3 regions of the Tessaracoccus lacteus genome follow, and region 3 is predicted to be linked to each of the others. Evidence: predicted binding sites of a transcription regulator. Region 3 holds the regulator's gene; each other region holds the start of a gene.
What was found. The regulator LexA, encoded in region 3, represses DNA repair genes until DNA is damaged. The targets are predictions, from matches to a motif close to TCGAACANNTGTTCGA.

Region 1: QH948_RS12565 (HNH endonuclease signature motif containing protein) is a predicted target of LexA. The motif match lies at 2,570-2,585, and genes of this name have one in related genera.
Region 2: QH948_RS02425 (HNH endonuclease signature motif containing protein) is a predicted target of LexA. The motif match lies at 2,032-2,047, and genes of this name have one in related genera.

The regions. Positions count from the first base shown of each region.
Region 1 covers NZ_CP123967.1:2,700,576-2,704,880, reverse strand. Annotated here, with positions in the region: gene ileS (isoleucine--tRNA ligase) at 1-813, opposite strand, end outside; gene QH948_RS12570 (carboxymuconolactone decarboxylase family protein) at 1,135-1,314, shown strand; gene QH948_RS12565 (HNH endonuclease signature motif containing protein) at 1,358-2,563, opposite strand; gene QH948_RS12560 (hypothetical protein) at 2,744-3,067, opposite strand; gene QH948_RS12555 (IS256 family transposase) at 3,064-4,161, opposite strand.
Region 2 covers NZ_CP123967.1:551,406-555,710, forward strand. Annotated here, with positions in the region: gene QH948_RS02420 (TRM11 family SAM-dependent methyltransferase) at 1-413, opposite strand, end outside; gene QH948_RS02425 (HNH endonuclease signature motif containing protein) at 599-1,999, opposite strand; gene QH948_RS02430 (CrcB family protein) at 2,164-2,529, shown strand; gene QH948_RS02435 (fluoride efflux transporter FluC) at 2,669-3,031, shown strand; gene QH948_RS02440 (inorganic diphosphatase) at 3,279-3,737, opposite strand; gene dacB (D-alanyl-D-alanine carboxypeptidase/D-alanyl-D-alanine endopeptidase) at 3,920-4,305, shown strand, end outside.
Region 3 covers NZ_CP123967.1:1,819,078-1,823,382, forward strand. Annotated here, with positions in the region: gene QH948_RS08400 (vitamin B12-dependent ribonucleotide reductase) at 1-281, opposite strand, end outside; gene nrdR (transcriptional regulator NrdR) at 335-844, opposite strand; gene QH948_RS08410 (hypothetical protein) at 995-1,336, opposite strand; gene lexA (transcriptional repressor LexA) at 1,547-2,311, shown strand; gene QH948_RS08420 (ATP-dependent DNA helicase) at 2,315-4,252, opposite strand.

The sequences.
Region 1 (4,305 bases), 880 kb from region 3:
CAGCACCTTCGCGGCCAGCGGCTCGGCGATCACGACGGGCTTCTGGTCGGGGTGCGTCGCGACGCGGTACGTCACCTCGGGGTGCACCGCGACGGCTGTGTTCGACACCAGCGTCCACGGCGTGGTGGTCCACACCAGCAGGTCGGTGGTCCCGGCGTGCGGGCCGGACGTGAGCGGGAAGCGCACGAAGATCGACGGGTCGACGACGTCCTCGTAGCCCTGCGCCAGCTCGTGGTCCGACAGCGCGGTGCCGCAGCGGGGGCAGTACGGGGCGACGCGGTAGTCCTCCTCGAGCAGGCCCTTGGAGTGGATCTGCTTGAGCGCCCACCACAGCGACTCGACGTACTGCGTGCTCATGGTGACGTAGGCCTCGTCCATGTTGACCCAGTAGCCCATGCGCTCGGTCAGGTCGCTGAACGCGCCGACGTGGCGCAGCACGGACTCGCGGCACTTCTCGTTGAACGCCTCGATGCCGTAGGCCTCGATGTCGGGCTTGCCGGAGAAGCCGAGCTCCTTCTCGACGGCGAGCTCGACGGGCAGGCCGTGGCAGTCCCAGCCGGCCTTCCGCTCGACGTGCATGCCGCGCATCGTCTTGTAGCGGGGGAACAGGTCCTTGAACACGCGCGCCTCGATGTGGTGCGTGCCGGGCATGCCGTTGGCGGTGGGCGGGCCCTCGTAGAACGTCCACGGCTCGCCGCCCGCGGTCTGCGCCAGGGACTTCTCGAACGTGTCGTTCGCTGCCCACAGCTTCAGGATGTCGTGCTCAAGGGCAGGGAAGTCGACCTGCGCGGGTACGGCTCGGTAGGTGGTCATCCAAGGTTCCTTCGTCCAGACGTCGTCCGAAGGGACGAGCCGGGGCCCGCGGTACCACCCTCCTTGGGCGCATCAGGTGCGCCCCTCTCAATGCCGCCGCGGCCGGGTCTAGTGAGCGGATCTCTCCGCCGTTCTTCCGGCAGCTCCGAGGTGATGGCCTCATCAACGCCTTGCGATCGGGCTCCATTATGCGCCGTGGTGGGCGCGTCGCCCAAACCCTGCGACGCGGATCCCAACGCCCGCCCGCCGCCGTCTATTCCCCTGTGACAGACCATTTCTTTCGATGTCGAGACATTTCACGCCGCACTCACCGCCACCCCCGTGCGCTTCGACGCCGGTCACGTCGCGCGGCTGCGGGATGTGGGTCTCGACGACCTCGCGATCGTCGACCTAGTCAACTCCGGGGCCTTCGTCAGCTGGGCCAACCGCCTCATGCTGAGCCTCGGCGAGCCGACCGACGCCGGGCGTCGCCGAGCCCGCCGCCGGGCTCAGCCCGACTGAATGAGAGCGGATCAGGCGGATCGGAGAGGTCGCCGTCGGTGGTTCAGCCGGTGGGGCGGAAGTTGATGGAGGTGGTGTCCATGATCCAGCCGCGGATCGGCTGCTTCTCGGGCGGCGGATGATCCGGTGCGGGGATCTCATCGGGGATGTCGCGTTCGATGGGCAGTCCGTGGCGGTTGGTGAACCGCAGCCCGGTCGGGGTGCCGGGATCACCCTCGATGCTGAACTCTCCCTGGTGGTGTTCCCGGTGATGCCTGGGACACAACGAGATCAGCGTGTCGATGTCCGTGGCGCCACCCTTGGACCAGTGGTACAGGTGGTGATTCTCCAGGAATCCGGTCACGTTGCAGCCCGGGAACCGGCAGCCACCGTCACGGTCCTCGATCAACCGGCGGGTGCGTTCGGGCACGATCCGCATGCTCCGGCCGACGGAGACGGGCTTCGCATCCCGGGTCCACACGGGTTTCAGGGTGCCGTCGCAGGTCAGCTTCTTCATTAGCCGCGACGGCAACGAGCCACGCTTGTTCAACCACCCGTTCCCGTCCGCATCCAGATGCACCAGCACCCGGTAATGCTCACGGCGGGACGCCGGCCGGGTCTGGTGCAGGCTCCGGGAGGCGCACTCGACGAGCCCGTCAGCCAGGGTCGCGTCGGGGTCGCCGGCGGTGAACAGGGCATCCTTGGCTTCACGGATGGCCTGCTCCACCAGCGCCCCGTCCAACGGGTTCGCGTCGAACCGCAGCACGAATCTGCCATCACGCAGCCCCATCTGCAGTCTGGGTGCGTCGTCGACCGGCGCCACGGGGTCGGGAGGATCCTCGACCGGTCCGGGGGTGCCGGGCTCGAACAGGTACTTCGGCAACACACGGCGCAGCTGGGACACGGTCGCTGCCTGCACGAACTCGGTGACCGATTCGGCATACTCGGCCGGCACATGTCGGGCGACGACGACCATCTGGTCCAGGCTCACGGTCCCCCGCGCCAGGCGGGCCTCCAGCTCGGGGAAGTCGCCCTTCCGGCGTGCCACGGCCACGATGTCGGCCGCATGCGCGGGTGAGACGGCCGTCATCAGCTGCAGCCAGTGCTCAGGGGATCTGATCCCGCCACCGGACCAGCAGTTGGTCTCCAGTACCTCGACCATCAGGCCCACCAGATCGGCGTTGAGTTGCGCGGCCTGACCCGCGATGACGCCCGCGCGCTGGGAGGCGACCTCCCACGCGTCGGCTCCGGCGTCCCTCAACGAATCCATACCTAATCGTACACCCGTACGAATACCGGGACAAGGGTTTCCGCCCCCGAAAACCGTTCAAAGTCCGGCCGTTCCGCCCGGCATCCGCGACCTCTCCAACTAGGTCGCGAGATCACCACTCGAGACCGGAGGACCCAGACCCGCCACAACCTCGATTGCGATGAGCCCGCAATCCTCCGGCTACTTCGCTCCGCTGAAGTGCTCGTAGAGCATGGCGGGCAGGGCCTTGGACAGCTCGGCCAGCAGCGCAGGGTCGTGGAAGATGTCGTCGACCAGCAGTGGGGTCTGCTCGCGGACGTCCATGAGGACGTCCATGAACACCTTGCCGAGGGTGGGCGATTCGGCGAACTGCTGCGGGGTGTTGGCCACGGCTTGTTCCGCAAGCCCTTGGTGGTGGGCGAGGTTGACGACGATGTTGGACATGGCGCCTGCGACGACGTCGGTGCCGTAGGTGTCGCCGAAGCGTTCGTTGAGTTTGGCGATGATGGGTTGTTTGACTCTCAATATCGGCGGCCGGCGGAGAGCCGACCGTCGAAGGTGATCTCGAACGCGTTCAGGGCACCCTTCCAGCGCTGCGTCCAACGTGCTCGTCCCTTGCCGGTGGGGTCCAGCGCCATCACAGCGAGGTAGACGCACTTGAGCGCGGCCTGCTCGTTGGGGAAGTGCCCGCGGGCCTTGACGGCTTTGCGGATCCGAGCGTTGACCGACTCGATCGCGTTGGTGGTGCACACGATCCGGCGGATCTCCTTGTCGAACTGCAGGAACGGGACGAACTCCGGCCACGCGTTCTCCCACAAGCGCACGATCGTTTGCGGCCACACGTTCCCGACCGACTCGGGCAAGCCTTCCAGCCCGTCGCACACCAGCATCAACACGTCCGTCACGCCGCGGTTCTTGATCTCGGTCAGCACCTGCTGCCAGTACTTGGCGCCCTCGCCGGCGTCACCGGCCCACAGCCCGAGGATGTCGCGGTGGCCGTCGACGGTGACCGCCAACGCGACGTAGATCGGCCGGTTCGCGACCTGCCCGTCACGGACTTTGACATGGATCGCGTCGATGAACAGCACCGGATACACCGGGTCCAGCGGCCGGTTCTGCCACTCGCCCATCGAGTCCAGGACCTTGTCGGTGATCGTCGAGATCGTGGTCTTCGACACCTCAGAGCCATACACGTCGGCCAGATGCGCCGCGATGTCGCCGTGGGTCAGCCCGCGAGCCGACAGGGACAACACCACATCCTCGATCGCCCCCAGCCGCCGTTGCCGCTTCGCCACCACGACCGGCTCGAACGACCCGGCCCGATCCCTCGGCACAGCGATCTCGACCGGGCCGGCCTTCGTCAGCACCGTCTTCGACCGGGTCCCGTTGCGGGCGTTCTCGCTGCCCTCGACCCGCTCATGCTTGTCATAGCCCAGATGCGCGGTCATCTCGCCCTCCAGGGCCGACTCCAGGACCAGCTTGGTCAGCTGCGCCAGCAGCCCGCCCTCGCCCTCCACCGACAGCCCCAGCCGCTGCGCGTCGCCCACGAGCTGCGCCACCAAATCCTTGTCCACCAGCGGGGCCGTTCCCGTCGCCGTCACCTCGTCCTGGACCTCCATCACGACCGCCTCAGCGACCGGTTCAACCTGCATCCTCATCGGGTACCTCCTACGTCGGAGTTACACCGGAAAACGTACAGTCCCTCCTCCTGGTGAACCGGGATGAGACCGCCCTGGACAGAGCAGTAGGGGGCTGGCTAGCGT
Region 2 (4,305 bases), 1.3 Mb from region 3:
CCGGCTAGCGGATCGAGCACCTGTCGTGGGCCCGTAGGCTCGCGGGTGACGGCGGCGAGAGTCACGCTGAGAAGCAGTTGGGTGAATTGTTCGTTGGTCTTGCCCTGGTACTTCGGGATGGTGATCAGGTCGTCATCCAGGTCGAAGGGCCGGGGCAGCGCCACGGGACGCAGCAGATCCCCGGCCGACTCGAACAGGGCGAAGCAGGCCGACTGGGTGGCCAGCGTCGCCAGCTGCGTTGGGGCCAGGTCGTCGGCGTCGAAGGCGAGGTAGCCCACGCCCGCGATCTCCACGTCGGCGATGTCGCGCGCGAACGGCGCAGTGAGCTCCAGCTCAGCGGCCGTCAGCGGCGCAGCCTCGCCTGCGTAGACGCGGTTGGCAGACGGGGTGCGCAGCATGAGGTAGCGGGACATGCCCGAAAGTCTTCCACACCGCTCCCGCCGACTGCCCGACTCCCTGGGCGTTCGGCGGAGGCCTGACGCGCCGGCGGTGGGCAGAGGCCGGCCATGAAGCGGCGCGTCCGGCGCCCGGTCCCCGGTCCCCGCTCCCGGTACCGCGGCGGCTATTGCCGTCCGGGCGTGGGGCCGGGCGGGCTGGGTCAGCTGGTGTCTGGGGGTTCTCGGCCGAGTGTGGGTCTGCCGGTGTGGGGGTTGAAGGTGATGTGCCAGCCGTCGGCGGAGGTGGTGCCTGCGCCGGGGCCGGTGTGGGTGGGTTCGACTTTGGGGTGGTGGTAGGGGCAGAGCAGTGCGAGGTTGTCGAGGGATGTGCTGCCGCCTGCCCACCATGGGATGACGTGGTGGGCGTCGCATTCGAGGGCGGTGGCGTGGCAGCCGGGGAAAATGCAGCCGTTGTCGCGGAGGTTGAGGGCGTGGCGGATGGCGGGGGTGACGAAGCGGTGTGCGCGGCCGACGTCGAGGATCTCGGCCTGTGCGCCCAGGACGATGGGGATGATCTGGGCGTCGCAGGCCAGGCGGCGTAGTTCTTTGGCTGGGAGGCGGGCTCCGGATGGGAGTTGGCCGGAGGCGTGGAGTTGGGTGGCGAGTTCGGTGTAGTCGATGGTCACGACAAGCGTCGCGGGTGTGTATGGGTCTGGGCTGTTGCTGGCGTCGGAGCCTTCAGATCCGCGGTTCGTTGAGCTTGTCGAAACGCCCTGAGCCTGTCGGAGGGTTGGCGGCTTCGGCTGTGGGGGATCGGCTGGCGGTGCTGCCGTGGTCGCGAGGGTGGTGAGGGCGTCGGCCTGGCGCTGGTCCCAGCGGGGTGTGTCGTGTCGGCGGTGCTGGCGTCGTTGGGCGCGTTTGGCGTGGTTGACCTCGATGGTGATCGCGCGGATGACCTGTTCGGCTTCGAGGGTGGGGAGGGAGCCTTTGAAGTACCAGGAGCCGGGGTGGGCGGTGTCTTCGCCCCAGGTGAAGGAGCGGCGGGCGAGGGCGTCGGCGCGCTGCCGGGCGAGTCGGGCGTCGCGTTCCTCGGCGGTGGGGACCAGTTCGGGTGCGACGGCGGCCAGCAGGTCGTCGGTGGAGGCGGTCAGGCGGCCGGGTGTCACGGTGGCGGCCTTGTCGATGAGGTACTGCCTGGCGTGGTCGCGCTGGCCGGTGTTGAGGGCGTGGGGGAGGGTGTCGAGGGTGCGGCGGATGGCCTGGGCATGCTGGGGCGAGAGGCTGCCGTCGATGACGCGGTGGGCCACGTCGTCGTGGTGGGCGATGTCGCGGGCCTGCGTGACGGAACGCAGGGCGTCGCGGACATCGAGGTGTTCCTGCTGGCCGAGGAGGGTGGGGAGTTGGGTTCCGGCGACGGCTTCGGCGGAGTGGTTGGCTTCTGCTTCGCCGGTGAGCATGGCCACGAGGCCGGCGAGTTGTCCCTGGGCGCGGCGGGCGGTCTGGAGGAGGGTGAGGCGTTCGTGGTGGCTGATGTGGGTGCGTTGGGGGTGGTCGATGGCGGCCAGCGCGGCACGGATTGCGGTCAGTGCCGCGTCGGTGGTGAGTCTGGTCGTGGGTTCCATGTCTTCACGGTAGAGATCGGCACCGACAGAAATCGTTCGCATGTTCGACGTGTTCGCTGAGGGTGAAACCTCGTGCGGGGTGTTGGTCGTTTTTCGTGACGGGACCGGGGAGAAGCGGGCACTGCCCGATTTTCAGAAGCAGTCGGGTGTGGTGTGCTGGGGCGGTGAACAGATCCCGCCTCCCTAAGATCGGCGCAGTCTTCGCCGGCGGCTGCCTCGGGACCGCCGGGCGGATGGGGATCCTGCACCTGGTCGGTGACCAGGTCGTCGCCCTCGCAGCGGTCAACCTCCTCGGCTGTCTTCTCCTGGGCGTGGTGTCGGCACTGCTTGGGCATCGGCACGAGGCGTGGCGCATGTTCCTCGTGGTTGGTGGAATCGGCGCGTTCACTTCCTGGTCGTCGCTCGCCGTGCAGGGCGCCACCCACCCCTCAGGCGTCCTGATAGTCGCGGCCGAGGCGCTTGCGGGGGTGTGCGTCGCGGGTCTCGCGCACTTTGCGACGTGGCGACTCATGATGAGGGGGTCACGGTGATGACGCGCGCGGCTCAGCATTGGATGGTCACGCTGATGTCGCCCGAGGGTGCTCGCGTCGGGGACGCGTTGAAGTCGGGCCAGGCTCCTGACAAGGGGTTGTTGCTGACGGCACGCGCAGCGGCGGGCAGGGTGTCGAAATGCTGATTCTCCTGCTGACATGCCTTGCCGGAGGGCTGGGCGCCGTGGCCAGGTCGCTGGTCGACACCGCGCTCCGCGCCCGCAGCGAGGCACTGTTCGCCACGCTACCCTGGGTCGCGACGCTCGCCATCAACGTGACGGGCTCCTTCGTGCTGGGCGTCGCCACAGGCACGCTGACGGGGGCACCGCTGGGCATCCTCGGGACGGGGTTCTGCGGTGGCTTCACCACCTTCTCGACTGCGTCGTGGCAGGTCGCGCGGCTCGTCGGGCGCCGCAGTCGACGGATCGCGGCGGCCTATCTGGTGCTGACGGTCGTCGGGTGTCTTGCAGCCGCCTGGCTGGGGCTGACGCTGGCAGGTTGACGCCGGCGCGGGCGCGGGCGCTTGCGTCGGGGCGCTGCACGGCGCCAGCGGGACGGGTCTCTGTGAGAGGCCACCACGCTCTCGCCCGCCTCGACAGACTCGTCGCGTTCGCACCTACAACCACTGCACTACTCGGCCACCACGGTCTCGACCGCCTCGACAGACGAGACTGCCCGAGTTCGACCATGCCATGACAGACGAAACCGCCCGCGCCTGAGGTGGCGCGGGCGGTGATGACGTCAGGCGGTCAGGCCAAGTTCACGTGGTGGTGCTCGTAGGGCGTGCCCTTGGCGCGCTCGAACGACTCCGCGACCTCGGCCTCCGCCTCTTCGCGGCCGGTCCAGGTCGCGCCCTCGACGGACTTGCCGGGCTCGAGGTCCTTGTAGACGGAGAAGAAGTGCTCGATCTCGAGCAGCATGTGCTCCGGCACCGACGACAGGTCGGTGATGTTGCCGCGGCGCGTGTCTGCCGTCGCGACGCACAGCACCTTGTCGTCGCCGCCCATCTCGTCGGTCATACGGAACATGGCGACGGCGTAGCACTCGACAAGGCAGCCGGGGAACGTCGGGTCGTTGCCGATGATCATCGCGTCGAGCGGGTCGCCGTCCTGGCCGAGGGTCCCCTCGACGAAGCCGTAGTCATACGGGTACTGAGTGGAGGTGAACAGCGTCCGGTCCAGTCGGATGCGACCGGTGTTGTGGTCCATCTCGTACTTGTTCTTGGTCCCCTTGGGGATCTCCACCGTCACGTCGAAAAGGATCCGTCGACCGGGATCGATGGGCCTGAAGCCGGCCGGGGCGTCTTCGCTCACTTGGCGCACTCCTATGATTGGGGAACCGCCCCGCCGGGGCCGTCTGCTGCCTGCAGAATAGCGCTTTGGAGGAGCCGATGCCGAAGAGACGAGTGGCCGAATGGGTCGTCGTCGGCGTACTGAGCTGCCTCCTTCTGCTCGGCGGTTTCCTCGTCGCCGTGTTCCACGCGCCCCTGCTCACGGCCGCCGGACTGACGCGCGAGGGGGCGCCGGACACCGTCGACGTCTCCATCTTCGCCCCTCAGGTCGAGGAGAGTGAGGCGCCCGCCACGGCTGGCACCGGGCTCGCGCAGGCCGCGGGGATCCCCACCGACGGGAAGGTCCCGGACTCCGACACGCTCACCGCACAGCTGAAGGCTCTGGACCGGTCGAATCTGAAGGCTGCCGACGGCAGCAAGGTGACCGTCGCCTGGGAGGTCGTTGACGTCGAGACAGGGGACGTGATCTCGTCCAGCAAGGCGAA
Region 3 (4,305 bases):
TTCAGCGAGTCCTCGCGCTGCTCGGTGCCCAGCGCACCGCGGAAGTACTTGGTCGTGACTATCGTGGAGGCGTTGACGCTCCAGAAGGACGGGAACTCCACGCCCTTCTGCTCGAAGACCGTCTCACCGGTCTTCCAGTTCGTCTGCACCACGTCGCGGCGCTCCCACTCCACCTCGTCGTAGGGGTGCACCCCCTTCGTGGTGAAGACGCGCGAGATCGTGAGCCCCGTGGACCCGTTGTCGGACTTGCGGCGGTTGGAGCGCGCTGCGGTCGCGGTCATGATGTACCCCTTGGTGTCGAAACTCGTTGATCTGTTGCTGGTTGGGCAGGCGCTCAGCTGATGAGCGGGTCCTGCGCGAGCGCGGGAGGCGTGGCCTCCCGCCGCGGCTGGGCCTCGTCCTGGCCGAGCCGGATGGCGTCGATCTCGCGCTGGAAGTCGTCGACCGACTCGTAGTTGCGGTAGACGCTGGCGAAGCGGAGATAGGCGACGGCATCGAGTTCCTCGAGCGGACCGAGGATGGCCACCCCGATGCTCTCGGCCGGGATCTCGGCCTGCCCGGAGGCCCTCAGCGACTCCTCCACCCGCTGCGCGAGAGAGGCGAGCTGGGCCGCCGACACCGGCCTGCCCTTGCACGCCTTCGACACGCCGCCGATGACCTTGTCCCTGCTGAACGGCTCGACGACCCCCGACCGCTTGACGACCGTCAGCACGATCTGCTCGACCGTGGTGAACTTACGCTCGCACGCGGGGCACATCCGCCGCCGACGGATGGCCGAGCCATCCTCGGTGGCACGGGAGTCCGACACCTTGGTGTCGGCGTGCCGGCAGAACGGGCAGTGCATGTGCGGTCCAGTCGTCGTAGGTCACGGGCGAGCACACTTGACGAAATAACACAAGTTATGGTGTCAAAGCGCGTCACAGCCACTAGATGTTGTGATCCTACGCCGACGCGGGCGCCGGGACAACCGCCGACACGCCGCGCGCACCCTCGGTCAAGGCTGCGTGACGTGCGCCCAGGCGGGGTCTCCGGCGACGTACCCGGTGACCGGATCAGACTGGGCCATGGCGATGAACGAGGACGCCGAGGCGGCCACGCCGGCAATGGCCAGCACGCCGACGGCGGCCACCTTGATCTTCAGCCACAGGGTCGACGGGACGGGCACCTCGACACGGGCCGCAACACAGGAGGACACGGAGCCGACGCGACCGGGGGCGATGGGGCGCGGCGCGTGGGCGCGGGGCAGGCGGAGGTCGGGCCGGCCGGCAGGGGTGACGACGCGGCGACGGTCACCGGTGCCGACAACCGTGAACGAGGTGGTGGTCGAAGCGGTCATGGGACCTCTCCCTTCGTGAAGCCTAGAACGTTTGTTCGAATCACACTATAGCCCGCCGAAGGCCACATTGGAACAGTCGTTCGAAGTTTCTTCTCCGGCGTGTCGCGGGTGCGACACGGATCACTCAAACAGGGCCGACCGACAGTTTCTGATCCGACGACACGGCGCGTCTTATCGAACACCTGTTCCGAGCGGCGCTAGCATCTGTACATGGCTGACACGAACCCCCGCCGAGGACGCCCGACCAACGCCCAGCTGAGGACGCAGCTCGGAGACATCTCCGAGCTCCCAGACGGCCCGGAGAACCGACACGGGCTGACCATGCGCCAGGTCGCGATCCTGCGCGTCATCCGCGAATCCATCGAGGCCGTCGGCTACCCGCCGAGCATCCGCGAGATCGCCAAGCGCGCGGGCATGGCGTCGACCTCGTCCGTCAGCCACCAGCTGAAGGTCCTCGAGGACAAGGGCTTCCTGCGTCGCGACCCCAACCGCCCCCGCGCGATGGTGGTGAAGCTGCCCGACGACGAGGCAGGCGTCGAGGCGCCCGGCCCGGGGCTGGGAGCGGCCCTGACGCCGGAGCAGTCCTACGACTCGACGGCCCCGTCGGTCCCCACGCCGCTGGTCGGCCGCATCGCCGCCGGCGGGCCGATCCTCGCCGAGCAGGAGATCGAGGATGTCTTCGCGCTGCCGAAGCAGCTGGTCGGTGAGGGCACGATCTTCATGCTCGAGGTGCGGGGCGACTCGATGATCGACGCCGCGATCTGCGACGGGGACTGGGTCGTGGTGCGCCAGCAGAGCGATGCGGTCAACGGCGACATCGTCGCGGCCCTTCTCGACGACGAGGCCACCGTCAAGACGTTCCAGCGCAAAGACGGGCACGTGTGGCTGCTGCCGCACAACCCCGACTACTCCCCCATCGACGGCACGCACGCCAGCATCATGGGCAAGGTCGTCGCCGTCATGCGCCGACTCTGAGCGCTACTCCTCGCCGCGGAGCCTGCGCAGAGCCTGGACGGCGACGTCGCCGTCGGTGGTCAGCCAGAAGTCGGGCAGGGACGACTTCAGAAACGACCCGTAGCGCTTGGTGACCAGCCGCGGATCCAACACCGCGACGACGCCCCGGTCTGTCGAGCGTCGGATCAGGCGGCCTGCGCCCTGCGCGAGCAGCAGGGCGGCGTGCGTCGCGGCGACCGACATGAAGCCGTTGCCGCCCGCGTCGTCGACCGCCCTCTTCCTGGCCTGCATCAGCGGGTCGTCGGGGCGAGGGAACGGGATCTTGTCGATGATGACGAGCTGGCAGGTCTCCCCCGGCACGTCGACCCCCTGCCACAGGGACATGGTGCCGAACAGGCTCGTGTCCTGCTCCGCCGCGAAGCGCGCGGTCAGCTCCGAGAGCTGCGCGTCGCCCTGGCACAGGATCGTCAGGTCCGGCAGCTCAAGGCGGCACCACTCGGCGGCCTGCTCGGCCGCACGCCGCGACGCGAACAGCCCGAGCGTGCGCCCGCCGGCGGCCCACATGAGCTGGGCGATCTCCCGCAGCGTCTCCTCCCGCAGCCCGTCGCGGCCGGGCTCGGGGCCCTTCTTCGCGACGTACAGGATGCCCTGGCGCCGGTAGTCGAACGGCGAGCCGACGTCCAGACCCCGCCAGGCGAGCGGGTCGGGCGCCTCGGCCCCGGCCGCCACGCGGTCCGCGGCCCTCAGTCCGACGCTCGCGGCAGCGGGCTCGAAGGACCCGCCCAGCGACAGGGTGGCGGACGTCAGCACCGTCGGCGTCTCGGCGAACACCTGCTCACGCAGGAGCCCGGCGACGTTCAGCGGCGCGACATACGCGGCGGCCCCCACGATCTCGGAGTGGGAGACCCACACGACGTCCACGTCGGCCAGCTTGGCGATGCGTTCGGCGACGTCGAAGACCTCCTGGGCTGCGGAGGCGGCCTGCTGCCGGTCGGGGTCGGGGGCACTCTTGTCGCCGTCGCCCTTCCCGAGCGCGCTGACAACCCTGCGGGCGACGTCGCGCAGCGCCTCGGCGGCGCGCACAAGCGGCGCGGACGTGGCCGTCACCCGGCCGGCCTCCGACTCGTCGAGGGCCTCGCGGACGTCGTCGGCCTGGGTCAGGAAGTCGGCGCCGAGGTCGTCGTCGAGCCAGGTCAGGCAGCGGCGCGCCGTCCGCTCGACCAGGCCGGGCGTCAGCTCGTCGGTGGCGGCCGTGGTGATGCGGCTGACGAGCTCGTGCGCCTCGTCGACGATCAGCGCGGCGTGCTCGGGCAGCACGGTGCCGCCGTGCATGGCGTTGATCGCGAGCAGCGCGTGGTTGGTGATGACGAGGCTGGCGTCCCGGGCCTGCTCGCGGGAACGTTCGACGAAGCACTCGTTGCCGAAGGGGCAGCTGGCCACTCCCAGACATTCGCGGGTCGGGATCGAGACCTGTGCCCAGCCCCTGGCCGTGTGGGACGGGGCGTCGTCGCGGTCGGCGAGCCCCTCTCGCTGGGCCTCCTCCTCGACCCATTCGCGCAGGGCGAGCACCTCGGCGCCGAACCGTCCGACGTCGTCGCCCTTGCCGGCGGCCGCGGCCTCGACCAGGGACTCGGCACCGAGCAGCGAGTCCTGCTCGAGCGGGCCACCGCCGCGCACCTTGTAGAGGCACGCGTAGTTGGTGCGGCCCTTGAGGATGGCGGCCTTCGGCCTCTTCCCCGTGACGGCCTCGGCGGCGTCGAGAGCCGTGGGGATGTCCTTGGTGGCGAGCTGCGCCTGCAGCGCCAGCGTCGCGGTGGCGACCACGACGCGGTCACGGTCGCCCGAGTCGATGATCCGGGCGAGCGCCGGGGCGAGGTAGCCCAGCGACTTGCCCGTGCCCGTGCCCGCCTGCACAAGGAGGTGGGTGCCGTCCCCGATGGCCTCGGCCACCGCGTCGGCCATCAGCTGCTGCCCGGGGCGTGCCTGTCCCCCGATGGTGCCGACGGCGGCCGCGA